DNA from 3 places in the Pigmentiphaga aceris genome. Region 1 is predicted to be linked to each of the others. Evidence: predicted binding sites of a transcription regulator. Region 1 holds the regulator's gene; each other region holds the start of a gene.
What was found. The regulator FNR, encoded in region 1, switches genes on or off when oxygen is low (the NO sensors DNR and NnrR bind a similar motif). The targets are predictions, from matches to a motif close to TTGATNNNNATCAA.
Positions count from the first base shown of each region.

Region 1 (6,467 bases):
CGCGCTATCGCCACGGAAGCCGGGCCGCACATGGCGACACAGTGGACACCGCCGGCCAGTCCGAGCAAGGCAGTCGCCGTCACCACCGACAGGTTAAGCATTACAAGATCCGCGAAAATTGCACCTGTGCGCTGGCACGTTGTGCATAGCGGTCGAACACCCGCGCAATCGCGCGCACCAGGAACCAGCCGGCTTCCGTGACACGCAAACCTTCCTCATCGATTTCGACCAGACCCTGGGACACGAAGGTATCCATCATCGCCAGCTCTTCGGCGAAATGCCGGCGCGAGTCGATCAGATACGAGATGTCCATGACCTCGAAATTCAGCACGCCCTGGCACATGATTGCCATGATGACGGCGTGGCGCAGCAGGTCGTCCGCGCTCATGGCATGGCCACGGAACACCGGCAGGCGGCCGCCTTCGATGGCGTCGTAATACTCGTCCAGCGTGCGCACATTCTGCGCATAGGTGGCGCCCACGCGGCTGATGGCCGACACGCCCAGCGCAATCAGGTCACAGTCCGGCTGCGTGGTGTAACCCTGGAAGTTGCGGTGCATGCGACCCTGCCGCTTGGCAATCGCCAGCGCGTCATCGGGGCGTGCAAAGTGGTCCATGCCGATGTAATCCCAACCCGCATCGCCCAGACGGGTGATCGCGCTGTGCAACATGGCGACCCGTGCACTGGCGCTGGGCAGATCGTAATCATGAATGCGGCGCTGCGGCTTGAAGCGATCCGGCAGGTGCGCGTAGGCATAGACCGCCACACGATCGGGTGCCAGCCGGGCAAGCGTGTCCAGCGTGCGAACGAACGAGTCGGGGGTCTGCTTGGGCAGACCGTAGATCAGGTCTACGTTGATCGACTCGAAGCCTTCGGCACGCGCCGCTGCCATCAGGCTGAATACCTCATCTTCGGACTGCACACGGTGCACCGCTGCCTGCACATCGCGGTCGAAATCCTGAATGCCGAAACTCAGGCGATTGAAGCCCATGCGGCGCAGCGCATGCAGGCGTTCAGCATCGACCGTACGCGGATCGACCTCGATCGAACGTTCGGCATTTGCGGCGAACGGGAGCAGGCTTTCAAGCTTGTAGACCAGCGACTGAAGCTGATCGTCGTCCAGAAAAGTCGGCGTGCCGCCCCCCAGATGCAGCTGGGTGACTGGCGAGGTGTGCGACATGGCCTGGCGCGTCAGTTCGGCCTCGCGGAACAAGGCGGCCAGGTAACGGCGTGCCTTGGTCTTGTCGCGTGTGACAACCTTGTTGCAGGCGCAGTAATAGCAGATCGACTCACAGAACGGCACATGCACGTACAGCGACAGCGGCCGGGCAAGACCACCGATGCCGCGCACGGCGAGCGCGTGGCGGTGGGCGTCCAGATCGTGGGCTTCCGTGAAGCGATCGGCCGTGGGGTAGGATGTATAGCGAGGGCCAGGGGCGTCAAGCCGCGCCAGCAGCGCGGTGTCGGGGACGAATCCCGCGCCCCGATGCGCGGACGTCTGGCGGGTGGGATCGGGATTGCTGATCGGTTCCATGCAGCAACTTTGCCCCACTGGCTACAGGTGTGATTTGATCCAGGTCAACCCGCTTGCAGGTCGTTACACCGTACACTTGCGTCAGGAGAACACATGTCAGATGCCACCACGTCACCCCTGCGTCACGACCCGCCCGCTTTGAAAGAAGTCCAGGTCAGTTGTTCCAAATGCAATCTGCGCGAGCTTTGCATGCCGGTCCGTTTGCGCGAGGACGAACTCGATGTCCTCGATCGCCTGATCGCCAATCGCAAACGCGTGCCGCGCGGCAAACCTCTGTTCAGCAACGGCGACAAGTTCGGCGCGATCTATGCCATTCGCTCCGGCACCTTCAAAACACGCATCAACACGGCCGATGGCCGTGATCAGGTGACGGGTTTCCATATCTCCGGCGAAATCGTCGGCCTCGACGGCATGGGCGGTGAACAACACGCCTGCGACGCGATGGCGCTGGAAGATTCCGAAGTCTGCGTGATTCCGTACGACCGCCTTGAAGAGCTGTCGCGCGAGTGCACCACCCTGCAACAGCACTTCCACCGCCTGATGAGCCGCGAAATCGTGCGCGACCACGGCGTGATGCTGCTGCTGGGCAGCATGCGCGCCGAGGAACGTCTGGCCGCTTTCCTGCTCAACCTGGTGACCCGCATGCGGGCACGCGGATTCTCGGGCAGCGAACTGGTGCTGCGCATGACACGCGAAGAAATCGGCAGCTATCTGGGCCTCAAGCTTGAGACCGTCAGCCGCACCTTCTCGAAGTTTGCCGAGGAAGGACTGATCTCGGTGAACCAGCGCCACATCCGTATCGAGCAGCCAGAGAAGTTGCGCCAGATGGTCGGCACGCACGCTTGAGCCAGCGGTTTGCATTGCGGAAAACACTAGCCGTCTGCATGCGCATGTAGCACCCCGGTGCTACCCGCCCGCCCCCACAGCGGGCGGATACTTCCTGCCGGGGGGACACGCCCCCGAGGCGCAGGCTCTTGCGCCTCCACCCTGACGTCCGCCTCAAGCGGGCGCATTCTGGAGATTGGACATGGCAGCCAAACGCATTCTTTTCCTGGCCGGCGATTACGTCGAAGACTACGAACTGATGGTCCCGTTCCAGGCGCTCGCCGCCGTAGGCCACCAGTGCGATGTCGTGGCCCCGGAAAAGGCCAAGGGCGATCAGATCCGCACCGCCATCCACGACTTCGAAGGCGACCAGACCTACAGCGAAAAGCGCGGCCACAACTTCACGCTCAATGCCAGCTTCGCCGATGTCGATCCGGCTTCGTATGACGCGCTGCTGATCCCGGGCGGCCGCGCCCCCGAGTACATTCGCCTGAACCCGCGCGTGCTGGAAATCGTCAAACACTTTGCCGATGCCAACAAGCCCATCGCAGCCGTCTGCCACGGCCCGCAACTGCTGGCCGCAGCCGGCGTGCTGAAGGGTCGCAAAAGCTCGGCCTACCCGGCTTGCGCGCCGGAAGTGCGTCTGTCGGGCGGTGAATTCGTTGACGTGCCGATCGACGGTGCCTACACCGACGGCAACCTGGTGACCGCGCCCGCATGGCCGGCACACCCGGCATGGATCGGACAATTCCTGGCCTTGCTGGGCACCAAGATCACGCTGTAAAACTCAGCGTGCGCCGCCGCGCCGCCGGACTGTTCCGGCGGCGGGTGTGACGCTCAAGGAGATGGCTTCCCATGTGCAGCATCTACTCGCACACCGACCCGATTCTTTACGAATCGCGCACGCGTTCGATCCGCATCATGAAGGCGGTCACCAGCATCAAGCTGGAAAACCTGTTCTGGCAGACGCTCACCGAGCTGGCCAATGAGAACGGCATGACCACCAACCAGCTGATCGCCAAGCTGTTTGAAGAGGTCTACGCGTTCCGCGGCGAGACCACCAATTTCACGTCGTTCCTGCGGGTCAGCTGCCTGCGGTACATGGCATTGAAAGCCGATGCCAGCATGGATGGGCGCGAGGTCTGGCGACGGGCCATCGCGTCCACAGGCGCGGTTGAACCGGCAGAGGCAATGCAAGCTGCCGAGGCTCACCGCGCAGCTTGAGCACGAGGGGCAGCGTGCACCGGACGCGTGGTGCGCGCCTGCCGTTTTCGACGCCAGATGATCCACCCGGTCACGCTCAAGACAACGACCACGATCCCCAGTATCGACACCGCCAATTGCAACGGCCATCCCCATAGCGCCGCCATGTGCAGGCTGGTCAGCCACAGGGTCGCGGTGTCGCCCGCCACGCCACCGGTGGGTAACTGAACACCGCGCAGCTTTCCGTCTGCGGCATCGAAGAACACGTGGGTGCTACCCGTCTTGTCGCGGATGTCCTGCGTGCTGCGCACGGTGTAACGATAGAGATTGGCGCGCGGATCGAAAGCCAGCCAATGTTCGCCAACGATCCCAAGCTGCTTTTCCTCCGTCATGGTCGCCATGTGACGACGCCCTTGCGTCAGGGCTTGCTCCCAGTCCATGCTCGTCTTTGATCCAGACGCAGACTGCCTGAGCGCGCGGCGAAGGTCGGGCTGCTGATCCAACCAGACCCCCATCACCGGTCGGTATACCGCTGGCAGGTTGAAGGCGACACTGCTCCAGGCCATGCCCAGCAGCAACACCCACAACCACAGGCCGGACGCCCGGTGCAGATCGAAGCCCAGCTTGTAGCCACGGCTGCTGACGCGCAATGCCCACGCAGCGCGCCATCGCGCCAACCACGACTTGGCCGGGCCACCCGCGCGCCGTTTTGCTGCCCGCGCGGGGAAGGTCAGAAATGCGCCAATGAAACAGTCCAGCGTCCAGAGCAAGGCCACCACGCCCAGCACCCATTCACCGGTCGAGCCGGCCAATAACGAGGTGTGCAGCCGGTGGATCACAGGCAGCAGATTTTTCAGCCCATCGGTGGGGTCACCCCAGCGACGGTCACCTTGTATCAGGCCGGTCGCCGGGTCGATGAACACTTCCAGCAACACCGGCGATGCTGACCCGGGGTCGGTCAGCCAGACCGGAAAGGCCACGGTCTTGCCGGGATGCCGCGCAAGCGGGATGGCCAGCACCCGCCCCTGCGGATACGCGGCAACCACGATGTCGCGCAGCACGGCCGGCACCATCGGTGCCAATGCTACTGATGTGGCGGGTGTGCGCAGCAGTTCCGGCGCAACCCAGGCATCGAGTTCGTCATGCCACGCCAGTATCGACCCGGTGGCAGATGCCAGAATCAAAAATGCCAGCGTGGCCAGACCCAGCCATCGGTGCAGCAGGACAAGTCGTGCGCGCACGATTTACCAGCGGTAGCTGACGGTCCCGATGATGCGTCGCGGCTCGCCGTAGTCGCACACGTTGTTGTAGCAAATGGACGGAATGTAGGTCTTGTCGGTCAGGTTGCTGATGTTCAGTGCATAGCTCCACGGACCGTTTTCGTATTCCAGTCGGGCATCGAGCAAGGTGTAACCCGGGCCGCCGAACGAGCCGCTGGCGGGGCGGTCGGGTCGTGCGGCCACGTAGCGGATGCCCATGCCGGTGCGCCAGCCCGGCAATCCGGCCGACGACAGGTTCACATCGGCCCACAGCGACGCCATGTGGCGCGGCGTGTTGAAGCGTTCACCGACTTCGCCCGGCACGTTGCTGGCACGCACTTTGGCATCGGTGTAGGTATAGGCGGCGATGACATCCAGTTCGCGTGTCACGCGTGCACGTGCTTCGAATTCCGCGCCGCGTGAGCGCACCTTGCCGGTCTGCACCAGGAAGGTCGGGTCTACCGCGTCCGGGCTTAGTACGTTCTTGCGCGTCAGGTCGAACACGCTGGCGCTCAGCAAGGTGTCGGATTCCTTTGGCTGGTAGCGCACACCGACTTCGACCTGCTGACCCCGGCTGGGATCGAAGCGGGTTTCATTGCGGTCACGGCCAGACGTGGGTTCGAACGACTGGCTGAAGCTTGCATAGGGTGCAAAGCCGTTGTCGGCCAAGTACACCACGCCGGCACGACCGGTGAATGCCGAATCCTTTTCATTGCTGTCGGTGGACGGTGCATGCAACGCCCGATTTTCAGCACGGACCTGATCGCGGCGGCCGCCCACCAGAATCACGAGCTTGTCGTCGATCTTGATCTGGTCCTGCAGATAAAAGCCCAGGCGCGCTTCCTTGTTGCGGCGCTGTTGCCACGGCAAGGCCGTGACCGTGCCGTTTTGATAGACCGGGTTGTAGATGTCGATGGCAGGCAAGTTGCCACGCAGCCGGTCGCTGTCATAGGTCGAGCGTGTGTAGTCCATGCCGGCCAGCACCGTCTGCGTTACCCGACCGGTCTGGAATCGTTTTTCGATATTGGTGTCGCTGGTGAACACGCCCGTGGTGTCGTCGAAACCACGCGCCGATCGTGCCACCCGACGCTGCGTTGCGCGATCCACGTCACCTTGCAGCAGCACATACCGAAGATTCAGATCCGCGTTGTACTGGCGTACCGACTGGCGGATTTTCAGGCTGTCGGAAAACGCGTGCTCGAACAGCAAAGATGCCGAGGTCGATTCCAGCTCGAAGGTGTTGTGATTGGGCTCGCCCAGAAAACGTTCGCGGGCAATCTGGCCGTTCGGATTGGACCGCAGGGAACCCGTCACGGGCACCGCAGTGGGGTACACACTTTCGCTGCGCTGATACGCTGCCAACAAGGTCAAGGACGTTGCGGCCGACGGTCGCCAGGTCAAGGCCGGTGCCAGATAGGTCCGGTCGTCGCGGCTGTGGTCGACAAACTGCCTGGCGTCCCGAACCAGGCCTGTCAACCGGTACGACCACACACCTTCGTCATCCAGCGGCCCGCCGAAATCCGCAGACAATTGGCGGCGCGAAAAACTGCCCGCATCGACGTTGATTTCGCGCAGGCGCTCAGAGGTCGGACGCTTGCTGACGGTGTTCACGATGCCGCCCGGTGCGGCCGCGCCGTACAACACCG
Region 1 is NZ_CP043046.1:1,329,970-1,336,436, reverse strand. It holds gene FXN63_RS05605 (sulfite exporter TauE/SafE family protein) at 1-101, opposite strand, end outside; gene hemN (oxygen-independent coproporphyrinogen III oxidase) at 101-1,534, opposite strand; gene fnr (fumarate/nitrate reduction transcriptional regulator Fnr) at 1,628-2,380, shown strand; gene FXN63_RS05590 (DJ-1/PfpI family protein) at 2,562-3,143, shown strand; gene FXN63_RS05585 (ribbon-helix-helix domain-containing protein) at 3,215-3,583, shown strand; gene FXN63_RS05580 (PepSY-associated TM helix domain-containing protein) at 3,568-4,803, opposite strand; gene FXN63_RS05575 (TonB-dependent siderophore receptor) at 4,807-6,467, opposite strand, start outside.

Region 2 (6,467 bases), 880 kb from region 1:
TCGGGGTGGCGTTCATGATCTGCGATTCGCCTTCGACGCTGGCCGCGACCATCAACAGGGCAATCGCCACACGGATGATGTAGGGGCTTTCGACGACCGCCGGCACCAGCGGCGAGCCGCCGAAGGTGATCAGGCGATGCGGGTCGGACTGGAACACGTGCGCGCCGAATTTCGACAGTTCGCCCGACCAGCCCAGTGCGCCGTCGTAGACCTTGTTCCAGAACAGCGCGCTGCCCTGGGCCTGCACGCCGAGTGCGATGAAGATCGGCAGCAGGTCGACCGGGAAGTATGGCCAGGGGGCGGCTTCGACTTTGGTCAGGGTGTTGGCGGTGAAGGGTTGGCGCACTTTCAGCGGGCCGTCGCGGTGGGCGGTGCTCCAGCCGTCGCGGTGTTCGATCTCGATGCCGAATTTCTGGAAGGTGCGGTCGATCAGCGGGAATTGCGTGGGCGCGGTGTTCTTGACGCGGATTTCGCCGTCGGTGATGGCACCGAGCGCCAGGAAGGTGGTGATTTCGTGGAAATCTTCTTCGAAGTGGAATTCACCGCCACCCAGTTGCGCCCCACCCTGCACGGTCACGCGCGAGGTGCCCACGCCCTGGATCGGCACGCCCAGCATCATCATGAAGCGGCAGAATTCCTGCACGTGCGGTTCACATGCAGCATTGGTCAGGGTGGACACGCCGTTGGCCGATGCGGCGGCCAGCACGAAGTTTTCCGTGGTGGTGACCGACGCGTAATCCAGCCAGTGGTCGTTGGCCTGCAAGGTGGCCTCAGTGCGAATGATCAGCGAACCTGCGGTGCGTTCCACCACGCCGCCGAAGCGACGGAACACTTCCACGTGCGGATCGATTTCGCGCACACCCAGCGTGCAGCCTTTCACGTCGTCTTCCAGGCGCGCCACGCCAAAGCGGGCCAGCAGCGGCGGCACCAGCATGATGGACGAACGCATTTCTTCCGGCAGGCGGTGCACCAGGGGGTCGAATTTGGTGTGCTGATGATGCAGGTCCAGCGTGCCGGCCTTGAAGTCGACCGCCACCTGACTGCCCAGCAGACGGAAAATATCCAGGATCTTTTTCACGTCCGTGATCTCGGGCACGTTGTGCAACCTGATCGGCTTGTCGCTCAGCAAGGTGGCGCACAGCACCGGCAACACGGCGTTCTTGTTGGCGGACGGCAGAATCTGGCCGCGCAGGGGGCGACCACCGTGAACGATAAGATGGGACATGCAAAATGACCGGAAATTGAAGCAGGCGGGCATGATGCCACGTGCCACTTCAAGTTGCCGGATGCGGTGCCTGCCCGGACGCCCGCGTAGCGCTTGGTCTTGCAGCACTTACCCGCCGCAGAGCCAGCAGGAATGCGGCTTGCGGGGGATGAAACCCGATGTAACGCCGGTATTTCGCTACCGGCAAGTCTCTTGGCCGCACAGATTGGCCCTGTCGGCATTGTGGCTAGAATGAAAAGTCATCCATCCCGGGCCACGCTGCACTCAACCATGCGCCATCATGTTTTTGCCTACGGCACCCTGCGTTCCGGCGAAGCCAACGACTTGGCCGTGCACGCGGAATCTCGCGGGCTGCCACCGCCGCGCACACTGGGTCAGGCCCGGGTCCCCGGTCGGCTGGTCGATTTTGGTGGCTGGCCCGGTCTGATCGATGACGGCACCCTGCCCGGGGTGCTGGGCGAGGTGTTCGATGTGGACGCCAGCCTGCTGCCCTTGATGGACGAGATCGAAGAGCATGTGCCGGGGGTGGATGGTTGTTTTGTCCGTCGCAGCATTGCCTTGCAGCTGGATGGCCTGGCGGTCCAGGCGCATTACTACCCGATCGACACGCGTTTTCTGGGGGATGCAGTGGCCATCGACCACAACGACTGGATTGCGTATCGGCAGGCGCGCGACAAGGCTGCGCTGGACGCGGCGGGTATTGAGTAAAGCGTTGGTGCGCAGGTGATGGTCGATGACTCCAGATCACCGCATCGACCCCACCCACTGCTGTCAGGCGAAGCGCACCGAAATCCGCCCAAGTTCCCCGAAGGCAGCTTTCACTTCATCACCCGGCGATACAGGAATCGGCTTCACGCAGGTGCCCGTGGTCACTACCTGCCCGGCTTCCAGCGGAATGCCCAGCGACGACAACTCGTTGGCCAGCCAGACCAGCGCAATCACCGGGTCACCCAATACGTTTTCGCCTTTGCCGATGTGCCGATGGCCGTCGTTCACCACGGCTTCGACTGTGAAATTCACCAGGTCCAGGCCGCGCCAGCTGGCTTGCGTGGGCGCGCCCAGCAGAAAGTCGTGCGCGCAGGCATTGTCGGCGGCCAGCTGCGCCACACCAACTTTCTCGAAAGCTTCATAACGCGAATCTGGCACTTCGATGGCGGGATGCAGGCTGGCGACAGCTTCCAGCACTTGCCCACGGGTGTAAGCCGCTACACGTGGCAGCAGCGTGCGCCCCATCCTGAAGGCAAACTCGCATTCGGCGACCCGCATCAGGTTGTTGGCCAGTGACAGCGTGGCCCCGTCCGGGTGCACGCGTTCGGCCAGAATGCGGCCGGCAAGCGGGCCGTCCACACCGATGTGCGCCTGGCCTGCGGTACTGGTGGCGGCGATTTTCCAGCCAAAGATCGGGCTGGCACTGCGCGCATCCAGCAGCGCTTGAATGGCATAGCCGTCTTTGCGGCTGGTGGGGCGCAGGGCGTCGGACAAGCCAGTGCTCAAACGGCCACCGCTTTGCCAAGTGGTCCAGAGCAGGTCGGACGCTTGGCGGAAAGTCGTGGAATCGGTCATCAATCTCTCTCGTGATTACCCAATGGGTACTGTAAGCGAGCAGCAAGCCATGCACCCGGCGAGGCATGCGGACAATCCCGCGCTGCGGCACACCTCGTCACAATCCCTTGAACAGATAAATTTAAAAATCGCTTGCAATCAAATAGCGCACTATTTAATATCCTTCCCATGACGACGAAACGCCCTTCCCCCGGTAGCCGCGACAGCGACACGCCCCGACTCGATCAGCAGCTGTGCTTCACGCTGTATTCGACTTCGCTGGCGATGAACAAGCTGTACCGCAAGCTGCTTGGCCCGCTGGACATCACCTACCCGCAATACTTGGTGTTGATGGTGCTGTGGGAGCGCGACAGCATGACGGTGTCGGAAATCGGCGAACGTCTGTTCCTGGACTCCGCCACGCTTACCCCGTTGTTGAAGCGCATGGAATCGTCGGGTCTGCTCAGCCGGGCACGCGCCGCATCCGACGAACGTCAGGTCATTGTGACGCTGACCGACGCCGGCAGCGCATTGCGTGAACAGGCCAAGGCCATGCCGGAAGCCGTGATGTGCGCGTCGTCTTGCAGTCCTGAAGAACTGACGCAGATGAAAGATCAGCTGGACCGCCTGCGTACGCAGCTGGCGGAAAACATGTAAACGGCAGAGAAGCATCCGAACCCGCATCTCTCTGTCATTAAAGTAGTGCACGATTAGATAGCAAGCAACTAAACGTGTATTCTCGTTTTCTTATCGCCCCGTTGTACCCACCTCCAAGGAGTTTTTCCATGTCGATCGAAAAAGTGCTGTACCGCGCAACTGCTCAAGCAACCGGTGGCCGCGAAGGCCGTGCCGTCTCGTCGGACAAGGTGTTGGATGTCAAGCTCACCACCCCGCGTGAACTCGGCGGTGCCGGCAACGAAGGCACGAACCCGGAACAGCTGTTCGCGGCAGGTTATTCGGCTTGCTTCCTGGGCGCGCTGAAGTTCGTCGCCTCGAAAGAAAAAGTCGCCCTGCCGGCTGACGTCAGCGTCGAAGGCACCGTTGGCATCGGCCAGATCCCGACCGGTTTCGGCATCGAAGCCGCGCTCACGATCTCGCTGCCCGGCCTGGAAAAGAGCGTTGCCGACGACCTGGTGCAGAAAGCGCACATCGTCTGCCCATACTCGAACGCCACGCGCGGCAACATCGACGTCACGCTGAACGTGGTGGTGTAAGGCGTTTCAGGCACTAGGTAGTACGCAGGTGCAATAAGCAAGTAGCAGGTCAGGCCCCAGGTTCGGTGGCCCGGCCGCGACGCTCCCCTCCGAGGCGTTGCGGTCGGTCACGGTGAGCTTCGCGCGGCCGACTTGCAGCACGACCCGTCGGGGCGGCCAGAGATGGCCGCCCCGACGGGCGTCTGGCGACAGCATTGTCCGGTCACGATGCAAGGGCCTGGACGTCACCGCGACGCCCGAACGCCCCTGCTGCCATGACGGGGATCAAGCCTCGCGGCAAGCGGCGCGGGTAGACTCCTCCGATTGACTCGGAGGAATTGCGCATGAACGTGGATGTCGCCATTGTCGGTGCCGGCCCGACCGGCTTGTGCCTGGCCCGCTCGCTGGCGAACAGCGGTCTGTCGCTGTTGTTGATCGACAAGCAGCCGCATGACGCGATTGCCGACCCGGCCTTCGACGGCCGCGAGATTGCGCTCACCCACGCGTCGCAAGACATTCTGGCCCGTCTGGGCATCTGGCAACGCATCGACGCCGACGAGATTTCACCGCTGCGCCATGCGCAGGTGATGAACGGTTCCAATCTGCCGGGCATGAAGATCGTGCCGGTGGGCAGCGATCCCACCCTGGGCGCGCTGGTGCCGAATCATTTGATCCGCCGCGCGGCCTACGCCGCCATCCAGGACCAGCCCGGCGTTGCGCTTCGCACGGGCGTGGGCCTGTCTTCGCTGCGTGTGGAGAACAGTGGCGTCACGTTGGCCTTGTCCGATGGCGAACGTGTGGATGCCCGCCTGATCATCGCTGCCGACAGCCGTTTTTCGGAAACCCGCCGCATGCTGGGCATCGGCGCGCAGATGCGCGACTTCGGCAAAAGCATGATGGTGTGCCGCATGGCACACGAGCTGCCGCATGAACACACAGCGTGGGAATGGTTCGACTACGGTCAGACGCTGGCGTTGCTGCCGCTGAACGGCAATCGGTCGTCAGTGGTGTTGACGCTGCCGCCGCGTGACATGCAGCAGGTCATGCAATTGGAAGACGGCGATTTCGAGCGCGAGATTCAGCGTCGTTTCCAGGGCCGGTTAGGTGGCATGAAGGTGGCCGGCACCCGGCATGTGTATCCGCTGGTGGGCACCTACGCCCAGCGCATGGTGGGGCCACGCGCCGCGCTGATTGGGGATGCGGCAGTAGGCATGCACCCGGTGACCGCGCACGGTTTCAACTTCGGGCTGCAAAGCCAGCAACGCCTGGCCGATGCGCTGCTGAATGCGGTTCGACTGGGAGCCGACATTGCCGACCCCGGTTTGCTGAAACGTTATGAACGCGGCCATCGCCTGGCCACGCATCCGCTGTACTTGGCGACCAATCTGGTGGCCTCGCTGTATACCGATGACAGCCCACCGGCGCGTCTGTTGCGCGCGGCGGCATTGCAGGTGGCGGATCGCTTGGCACCGTTCAAGCGCGCGCTGGCGGCGCAGTTGAGCCATACGGTGACAAGCGGCGGGCGTTGAGTTCAGTGGCTGTGTGCGATGGCAGGCGGCTGTTGAGCAGCCTCGCCAACAAGACCATCACACGCCCTGCCCCACTCAAATCCCCATGTAGCGACCCGGCTTGTGGTTCATCGCGATCACCAGATTCAGCGCCACGGCACCGATGATCGATGCCAGTATCGCCATTGGGCTTACCACGAACAGCGCCGCAAACACCACGCAGATGTCCACGCACATCTGCAGCTTGCCGGCGGGGAAACCGAACTTGTCCTGCACATACAGCGCCACGATGTTCACGCCGCCCAGGCTGGCACGATGGCGGAACAGCACGATCGAACCCGTGCCGATCAGCAGGCCCCCGAAGATGGCGGTGTAGAAAGGCTCAGCACCGTTGAACTGCACAAACTTCGGATGCACCAAGGAAAACGCCGACACCAGCGCCACCGAGCAGAAGGTACGCAGCGCAAAATTCCAACCCATGCGTATCACCGCAAACGCGTAGAACGGCAGGTTGATCAGGAAGAATCCCACCCCGAACGGCAGCCCCGTGGCGTAGTGCAGCAGGAAGGCCATGCCTGCCGTGCTGCCCGTGACCAGTCCGGCCTGGCCGTACAAGGTGATGCCGAAGGACACGAACAGCGTGCCGATGACGATGGCAAACAGGTCTTCACGACGGCTGTGGCTGATCGACGGGGCGCGACGCCCGGCCTGCAAGGGGGCGGCGGCAGAGGCAGAAGAGGTCAAGGGGAGTTTCCGGTAGCGCGTCATGGGGACGCCAAAGTGGAACACATCAGGGCACGATTTGCGCGGGAAAACCCTTAGCAAGCTGACAGTAGAACAACAAACCCGCCTTCCCGACAAGCATCCGCCTGCTTCCCCTGCATCACCTAGGTACGCCCAGCCTCGAAATCGCGCGGATACCGTGGTGCGGGACGCGACAGGTCGCTCAAGGTGCGACGCGCCGTGGCCGGCAAGCGCCACCCCACTGCATGCAGATTG
Region 2 is NZ_CP043046.1:453,333-459,799, reverse strand. It holds gene FXN63_RS01920 (UDP-N-acetylglucosamine 1-carboxyvinyltransferase) at 1-1,225, opposite strand, end outside; gene FXN63_RS01915 (gamma-glutamylcyclotransferase family protein) at 1,496-1,933, shown strand; gene FXN63_RS01910 (2-keto-4-pentenoate hydratase) at 1,997-2,788, opposite strand; gene FXN63_RS01905 (MarR family winged helix-turn-helix transcriptional regulator) at 2,957-3,424, shown strand; gene FXN63_RS01900 (organic hydroperoxide resistance protein) at 3,553-3,981, shown strand; gene ubiM (5-demethoxyubiquinol-8 5-hydroxylase UbiM) at 4,305-5,489, shown strand; gene FXN63_RS01890 (YitT family protein) at 5,565-6,212, opposite strand; gene FXN63_RS01885 (aldo/keto reductase) at 6,356-6,467, opposite strand, start outside.
Region 2: a site for FNR is predicted at 4,236-4,249, ahead of ubiM (5-demethoxyubiquinol-8 5-hydroxylase UbiM). Genes of this name have one in related genera too.

Region 3 (6,467 bases), 2.8 Mb from region 1:
TGGTGTTGATATCGGACTGACCACAAGGCACCACTGCCAAACCCTGCCTGGTTGTATCGGCCGGTGCCGGCCTGTACGACTTGGTAGAAGCGGCGGTCATCGCGTTTCCAGGTCAGGTACTGGGCGCGCAGGCCAAGTTCCACCGCACGTTCGCGCGAGGGGCTGAAGTAGGGAACATCCTGGCGGTCCGCACCGGCGACTTCTGCGCCCAACGTGCTTTCCAGCTGGAAGCGCGGGCCGGTGATCAGGCGTTCGCGCCAGCTCAGGCCAACGGCATCGCGCTGGTTGCCATCGCTGTAATCCATGCGTTGCACACGACCGGTGAAGCTGCGCGACTCATTGACCACGTAGGTGGCCGCCGCCGCTGCCGAGTGCGCACCGATGTCGGCACGGCGGGCGCGCCACGGTGTCTCGGGGCTGTTGGTGTCGATTTCTGCGGCGAAGCGCCATGCGTCGCTGGCCCGGTAATTCAGGCCAAGCGCCAGGCCGGTTCGGTACGGGCCTTGATTGGCATGATGTATTTCGCCACTGGCACCCCAGCGTCCTTCAGTCCATTGCAGGCCCAGACCGCTGCGCGCAAGGCGCGAGCTGCCTTGGTCCACATCTGCCTGCGCAAAGATCTGGTGATAGAACACGCGCCATTGGTCGTCGATCAAAGGCGAGCTAAGCGTGGTGTCAGTGCGCCAGTCACGATTCGACAGCGCACCGCCGCCCCAGGACGCACCGGCTTCGATGTCGAGCCGGGCAGCCTGGCGGCCGTCGCGCATGCGTACGGCGTTGCGCACCGCGATCGACTCGGGTGCTTCCTGTTCCAGCGCGTCGGTCAATTCGCGGCCGGCACGGTGTTGGTTGGCGTCCATCAACGCAGTGGCATAGCCAGCGCGCACACTTACGTCGTCAGGCGAATCGGTCAGCAGTTCTTCATAGAGTGCGAGCGCGGCATCCGGGTGTTCGCGCAGGCGCTGCGTCTGGGCCTGACCGTCTCGGAAGCCAGAATGCATGGGGGCCAAGCCGGACAGAATGCCGAAGCTGCGTTCTGCGACGGCAGGGCGGTCGGTATAGAGCTGTTCCAGTGCCCGCAGGTTGCGAACCGCGCCATATTGCGGATTGGCGCGGCCGCGTTCAGGCGAGCGGCGCAGCAACGGAGGCGTGGCGGTTTCCAGCTGCGTCAGCAAGGCGTCGGCTTGCTCGAACTGGGCGGTATCCAGGTAGGCGTAGACCAGGCCCACATGGGTGTCGCTGGGCGTGGGAATGGCGCTGCCACCGTCGCGCAGCGCGGCCTCGTACAGCGGAACCGCCAAATCCGAGCGGCGTTGCTGTTGATAAGCACCCGCGGCAGCCGACAGCGCGTAATAGGGCGGGTTCACGCCATCGGCGCGAAGGGCTTCATATTCGGCAATCACGGCGGGGAAACGGCCGCGTTCCAGCCAGGCCAGCATCCGGTCATAACGAAGCTGCAACGACAGATCGCGCCAGGCGCGGGCAGATTCTTCGTCCGCCGCCGCACGGGCTTGCGCTTCGGCCGTGTTGGCTTCCTGAATCGCCGGTTCGAATCCGGCCAGCACCTCGTCCATTCTCACAAACCGGGCCGGGCCATGACCGACTGCCTGATCGCGCTCGGCAATCGCCCAGCGCAGGCTGCGGCCAAGCGCCTGTTGCTGCATGCTGGCGCGTTCAAGCGGGGTGAACATGTCAGGGGAGGCGGCCTGTGCCTCTTTCCATGCGGCAGTCGGCGCATCGACCTGACCCAGCAGGAAGGTACCTTCGCGGCGCGCATAACGGTGGCCGGGATCGATGGCGTTCAGATCGGTGTAGTTACCCAGCGCCTCCAGCGGGCGCTCACGGGCTTCGTTCAATGCACCGCGCGCTTCCAGCAGCGCAACGCGTTGTTCCAGATCGCTGCCGGCAGACCTGGCCGCCAGCACGTTCAAGACAGTCTCTGCGCGGTCGAACTCGCCGGTATCGGTCAGCCACAGGGCTTCCAGCACACGTGGCCGCCATGCTTCGGGCTGGCGGCTGCGCAATTGCGCAACGGCCTCGCCTTGCAGCGCGTGATCGGGGATCGACCGGGCTGCCTGAAAAACGAATTCCAGGGCGTAATCGGGCAAGCCTGCAATGCCGCCATCGGCGCGGGCGTATCGCACCGCCGACGCAGCGTCGCCCGCACGCATCGCAAACACGATGGTGTCTGCGCGAACGCGTTGGCGTACTGCCGGTGCCAGGGGCTGCGCGGCCCAGGCGTTCAGTTGGTCGACTGCTTGACTGGGGCTGGTGGAGCCGTCGCGCACTGCACCTACCAGGGCATCGTGGCGCGTTGCGTCGTAAGGGCTGGCCGTGGCGGCGCGCGGCGCACCGGCGGTGTCCGCCGATTGCGCATTTCCTGCCAGAGGGATTGCCAAGCCGGCTTGAGCAACGAGCGCGGCGGCAATCAACTGTCGCAGCGTAGGGTAGGCGCGGAGGCTGCGCGCGCCTGTGGGTGGGCTGCGTGTTGGCAAGGGAAAGGATTCCAGTCGAATCATTTGTATGGATGGGTTCACTGTAGGGGGCCATCTGTTAAGGATGAGATACCCCAACGTAAAAGGCGGTAACTTATGAGTAGTTTGGTGTGCTTGTGCCAAAAGCCCTATGTGAATGTTTGGATATTTGGTTTTGTGCGCGCGGCTTGATCCGGATCAAATCCCTGCTTGCTCATACGGAAACTCGGCCGTAACAGAGGCATATCATCTGTAAGCGGCATCTTTCCAGGCCGGGCCATGCGCACCGCCGGACGCCGCCGCAAGCCGTGCAGCCCCACGCGACGCGGTTTGTCGGTTACTCAAGCTGGAGATTCACGTGATTGCTAAGAAAATCTTGTTGGCCTTGGCCGCCTTTGCCGTTGCCGGCCCCGTAATGGCCGCCGACTGCTCGGTAGACATCGAAGGCAACGACGCCATGCAGTTCAACAAGAAAGTCATCGAAGTTAGCAAGAGCTGCAAAGAATTCACGGTCAAGCTGAAGCACTCGGGCAAGATGCCCAAGACCGCCATGGGCCATAACTGGGTGTTGAGCAAGGCCGCCGACGTGAACGCCATCGGCACCGACGGCATTCCGGCCGGCATTGCCGCCAACTACGTCAAGGCAGGCGACACCCGTGTCATCGCTCACACCAAAGTGATTGGCGGCGGCGAGACGGATTCCGTCACTTTCCCGATCAGCGCCTTGAAGGACGGCGAGGCCTATGCCTTCTTCTGCTCCTTCCCCGGCCACTGGGGCGTGATGAAGGGCGAATTGAAGTTGGTGAACTGAACGGATTGAGCTGAAAGGGCTGAACCGAAGCCCGCGAAGTCACCGCAAGACCACGAACGGGTGGGGGGCGTTGAAAAACCCCCACAGTTCGCGCGACCACAATATGGCCGGCATGCGATAGTGTTGCCTCGTCGCACCCCCCCGCTCGGCCCTTCTCATGCGTTTTCCCGCTTTTGTCGATTCTTTGCGCCGTCTCTGGGCGCTGGACACCTTCGTCTACAGCCTGCGCGTCTTCATTGCGCTGGGCAGCGTCATGGCCGTGTGCTGGGCGACCGGCAACGTGGCACTGGCCGCGCCGATCTTCCTGGGCACCATCGCCTGCGCCATCTCCGAAACGGACGACAGCTGGCAAGGACGGCTGCGCGCCCTGGCGGTTACGCTGGTGTGTTTTGCCGCCGCCGCGTTCGCAGTAGAAGCGCTGTTCCCGTTCCCGATACTGTTCGGCATTGGCCTGGCGCTGGCGGCATTCGGCCTGACCATGCTGGGCGCGGTCGGTGACCGATATCGCGCCATCGCCTACGGCACGCTGATCCTGTCGATCTACACCACCATCGGCATGGACCAGCACGCGCAGGCCACCGGCACCTTCTGGCGCGAACCGGTGCTGTTGCTGATCGGTGCCGCCTGGTATGGCCTGCTGTCGGTATTGTGGGCAGCGCTTTTCCGCCATCAGCCCGTGCAACAGAATCTGGCGCGCGTGTTTGAAACCCTGGGCGACTACCTTCGCCTGAAAGCCGCGCTGTTCGAACCGGTGCGCGACAACGACATCGAAGCCAAGCGCGTGGTGCTTGCGCAGAAGAACGGCCAACTGGTGCAGGCGCTGAACATCGCCAAGGAAAGTATCTTCAGCCGCATGGGCACGCGGCCCGATCCGAAGATCAAGCGCTATCTGAAGCTGTACTTCATTGCGCAAGACGTACACGAACGGGCCAGCTCGTCTCACTACCCGTATCACACGCTTGCCGACGTGTTCTTCCACAGCGACGTGCTGTTCCGTTGCCAGCGCCTGCTGCAACTGCAAGGCCGCGCCTGCCGCCGCCTGGCGCGCAGCATCCAGCTGCGCCAGCCCTACGAAAAAGGCCCGGATACCGCTCAGGCGATCGAAGACCTGCGCAATTCCCTGGAGTTCCTGCGGGCCCAGGACCGACCCGAATGGTTCCGCCTGCTGCGTTCGCTGGGCGCGCTGGGCGGCAACCTGACCCGCCTGGACGCCCGCCTGGCCAGCGCCAGCGCAGCCGACCTGGGCGTAGAGGGCGAAGACAGCAGCCTGTTCGACCGCTCGCCGCGCTCTTTGCGCGATGCCTTCGACCGCATCCGCCTGCAATTGACGCCCTCGTCGCCGCTGTTCCGCCATGCGCTGCGCCTGTCGCTGGCGCTGACGGCTGGCTACGTCGTGCTGCACCTGATCCACGCGCGACAGGGTTACTGGATCGTGCTGACCACGCTGTTCGTCTGCCAGCCCAACTACGGGGCCACGCTTACGCGGGTGGGGCAGCGCATGCTGGGCACCGCCTTCGGCCTGTTGATGGGCTGGGCATTTTTGACGCTATTCCCCGACCTGTTGATGCAGTCTGCGATTGCCGTGATGGCCGGCGTGGTGTTCTTCTCTACCCGCACCAAGCGCTACCTGGTGGCGACTGCCGCGATCACCTTGTTGGTGTTGATGAGTTTCAACCAGATCGGCAACAGCTACGACCTGATCGTGCCGCGCATGGTCGACACCTTCATCGGCGCGCTGATCGCCGGCATTGCCGTGATCACCATCCTGCCCGACTGGCAGGGCCGCAAGCTGGGCAAAGTCGCGGCCGCCGCGCTGGCCAGCAACCGCCGCTACCTGCAGCAGATTCTGTCCCAATACGACACCGGCGCGCGCGACGACCTGGCCTACCGCCTGGCGCGTCGAGACGCCCACAACTCCGACGCTGCCTTGTCGACCGCTGTGTCCAACATGCTGAAAGAACCCGGCCACGTGCGCCGCGACACCGACAGCGCCTTGCGCTTTCTGGTGGTGTCGCACACCTTGCTGGGTTATCTGTCGGCGCTGGGTGCGCACCGCGATGCGCTGTCCGAGGATTCGCGCGATGAACTGATCAGCAAAACGGTGGTGCAGGTGGGCAACCGGATGGACTTGATCATCCGCAGCCTGGCCCTTGGCGACCCCCTGCCGCCGGTAGACCCCACCGAGCAGGAACTGGCCGACGAACTGGACAAGGCATCTGACGACACCGATGATGCCCACCGCCTGGTGCTGACTCAGCTGGCGCTGATCTGCCGTCAGATGGGGCCGCTGCGGGACGTAGCGATGAAGCTGATGTCCAAGCAAGAGGTCAAGGACAAGGTGCAAGTCTTGCCCGCATGAACGCAGATTCCTGGGGCAAGTCGGGGGAAGTGCGCTTGCGTACTAAAATGCCTGCACATTTCTCCACTGGCCTCGCCTCATGCTCGATATCGCCCTGCTGCGCAAAGAACTGCAACCCGTCGCCGACCGCCTGAAGGCGCGCGGCTTCGACCTCGACGTCGCCCGTTTCCAATCGCTTGAATCGCGCCGCAAGGCCGTGCAGACCGAAACCGAAACCCTGCAAGCCCAGCGCAATTCGCTGGCCAAACAGATCGGCGCGCTGAAGTCCAAGGGCGAAGACGCATCTGCGGTCATGGCACAGTCGCAGGCCATCCCGGCCCGCCTGAAAGAACTGGAAGCCGAACTCGGCACCATCCAGCACGATGTGCAGGAACTGATGCTGTGGATGCCCAACCTGCCGCACGAAAGCGTGCCCACTGGCGCGTCGGAGGCCGACAACGTCGAAGTGCGCCGCTGGAGCCCCACCGGTTCCGAGCCGACCGCATTGCCGTTTCCGGCCAAGGACCACGTCGCGCTGGGCGAACCGCTGGGCCTGGACTTCGACACCGCCGTGAAACTGGCCGGTTCGCGTTTCAGCCTGCTGCGCGGCCAGATCGCACGCCTGCACCGCGCGCTTGCGCAGTTCATGCTGAACACGCAGACCGAAGAACACGGCTACACCGAGTGCTACACGCCCTACATCGTGAACACCGCGTCTTTGATCGGCACCAACCAGTTGCCCAAGTTCAAGGACGACATGTTCTGGGTCACCAAGGGCGGCCCGTCGGAAGACGAACACGGCAACCCCGTGGCGCAGGAAGACCTGTACCTGATCTCGACCTCC
Region 3 is NZ_CP043046.1:4,161,059-4,167,525, reverse strand. It holds gene pgaA (poly-beta-1,6 N-acetyl-D-glucosamine export porin PgaA) at 1-2,495, opposite strand, end outside; gene azu (azurin) at 2,890-3,285, shown strand; gene yccS (YccS family putative transporter) at 3,443-5,644, shown strand; gene serS (serine--tRNA ligase) at 5,724-6,467, shown strand, end outside.
Region 3: a site for FNR is predicted at 2,663-2,676, ahead of azu (azurin). Genes of this name have one in related genera too.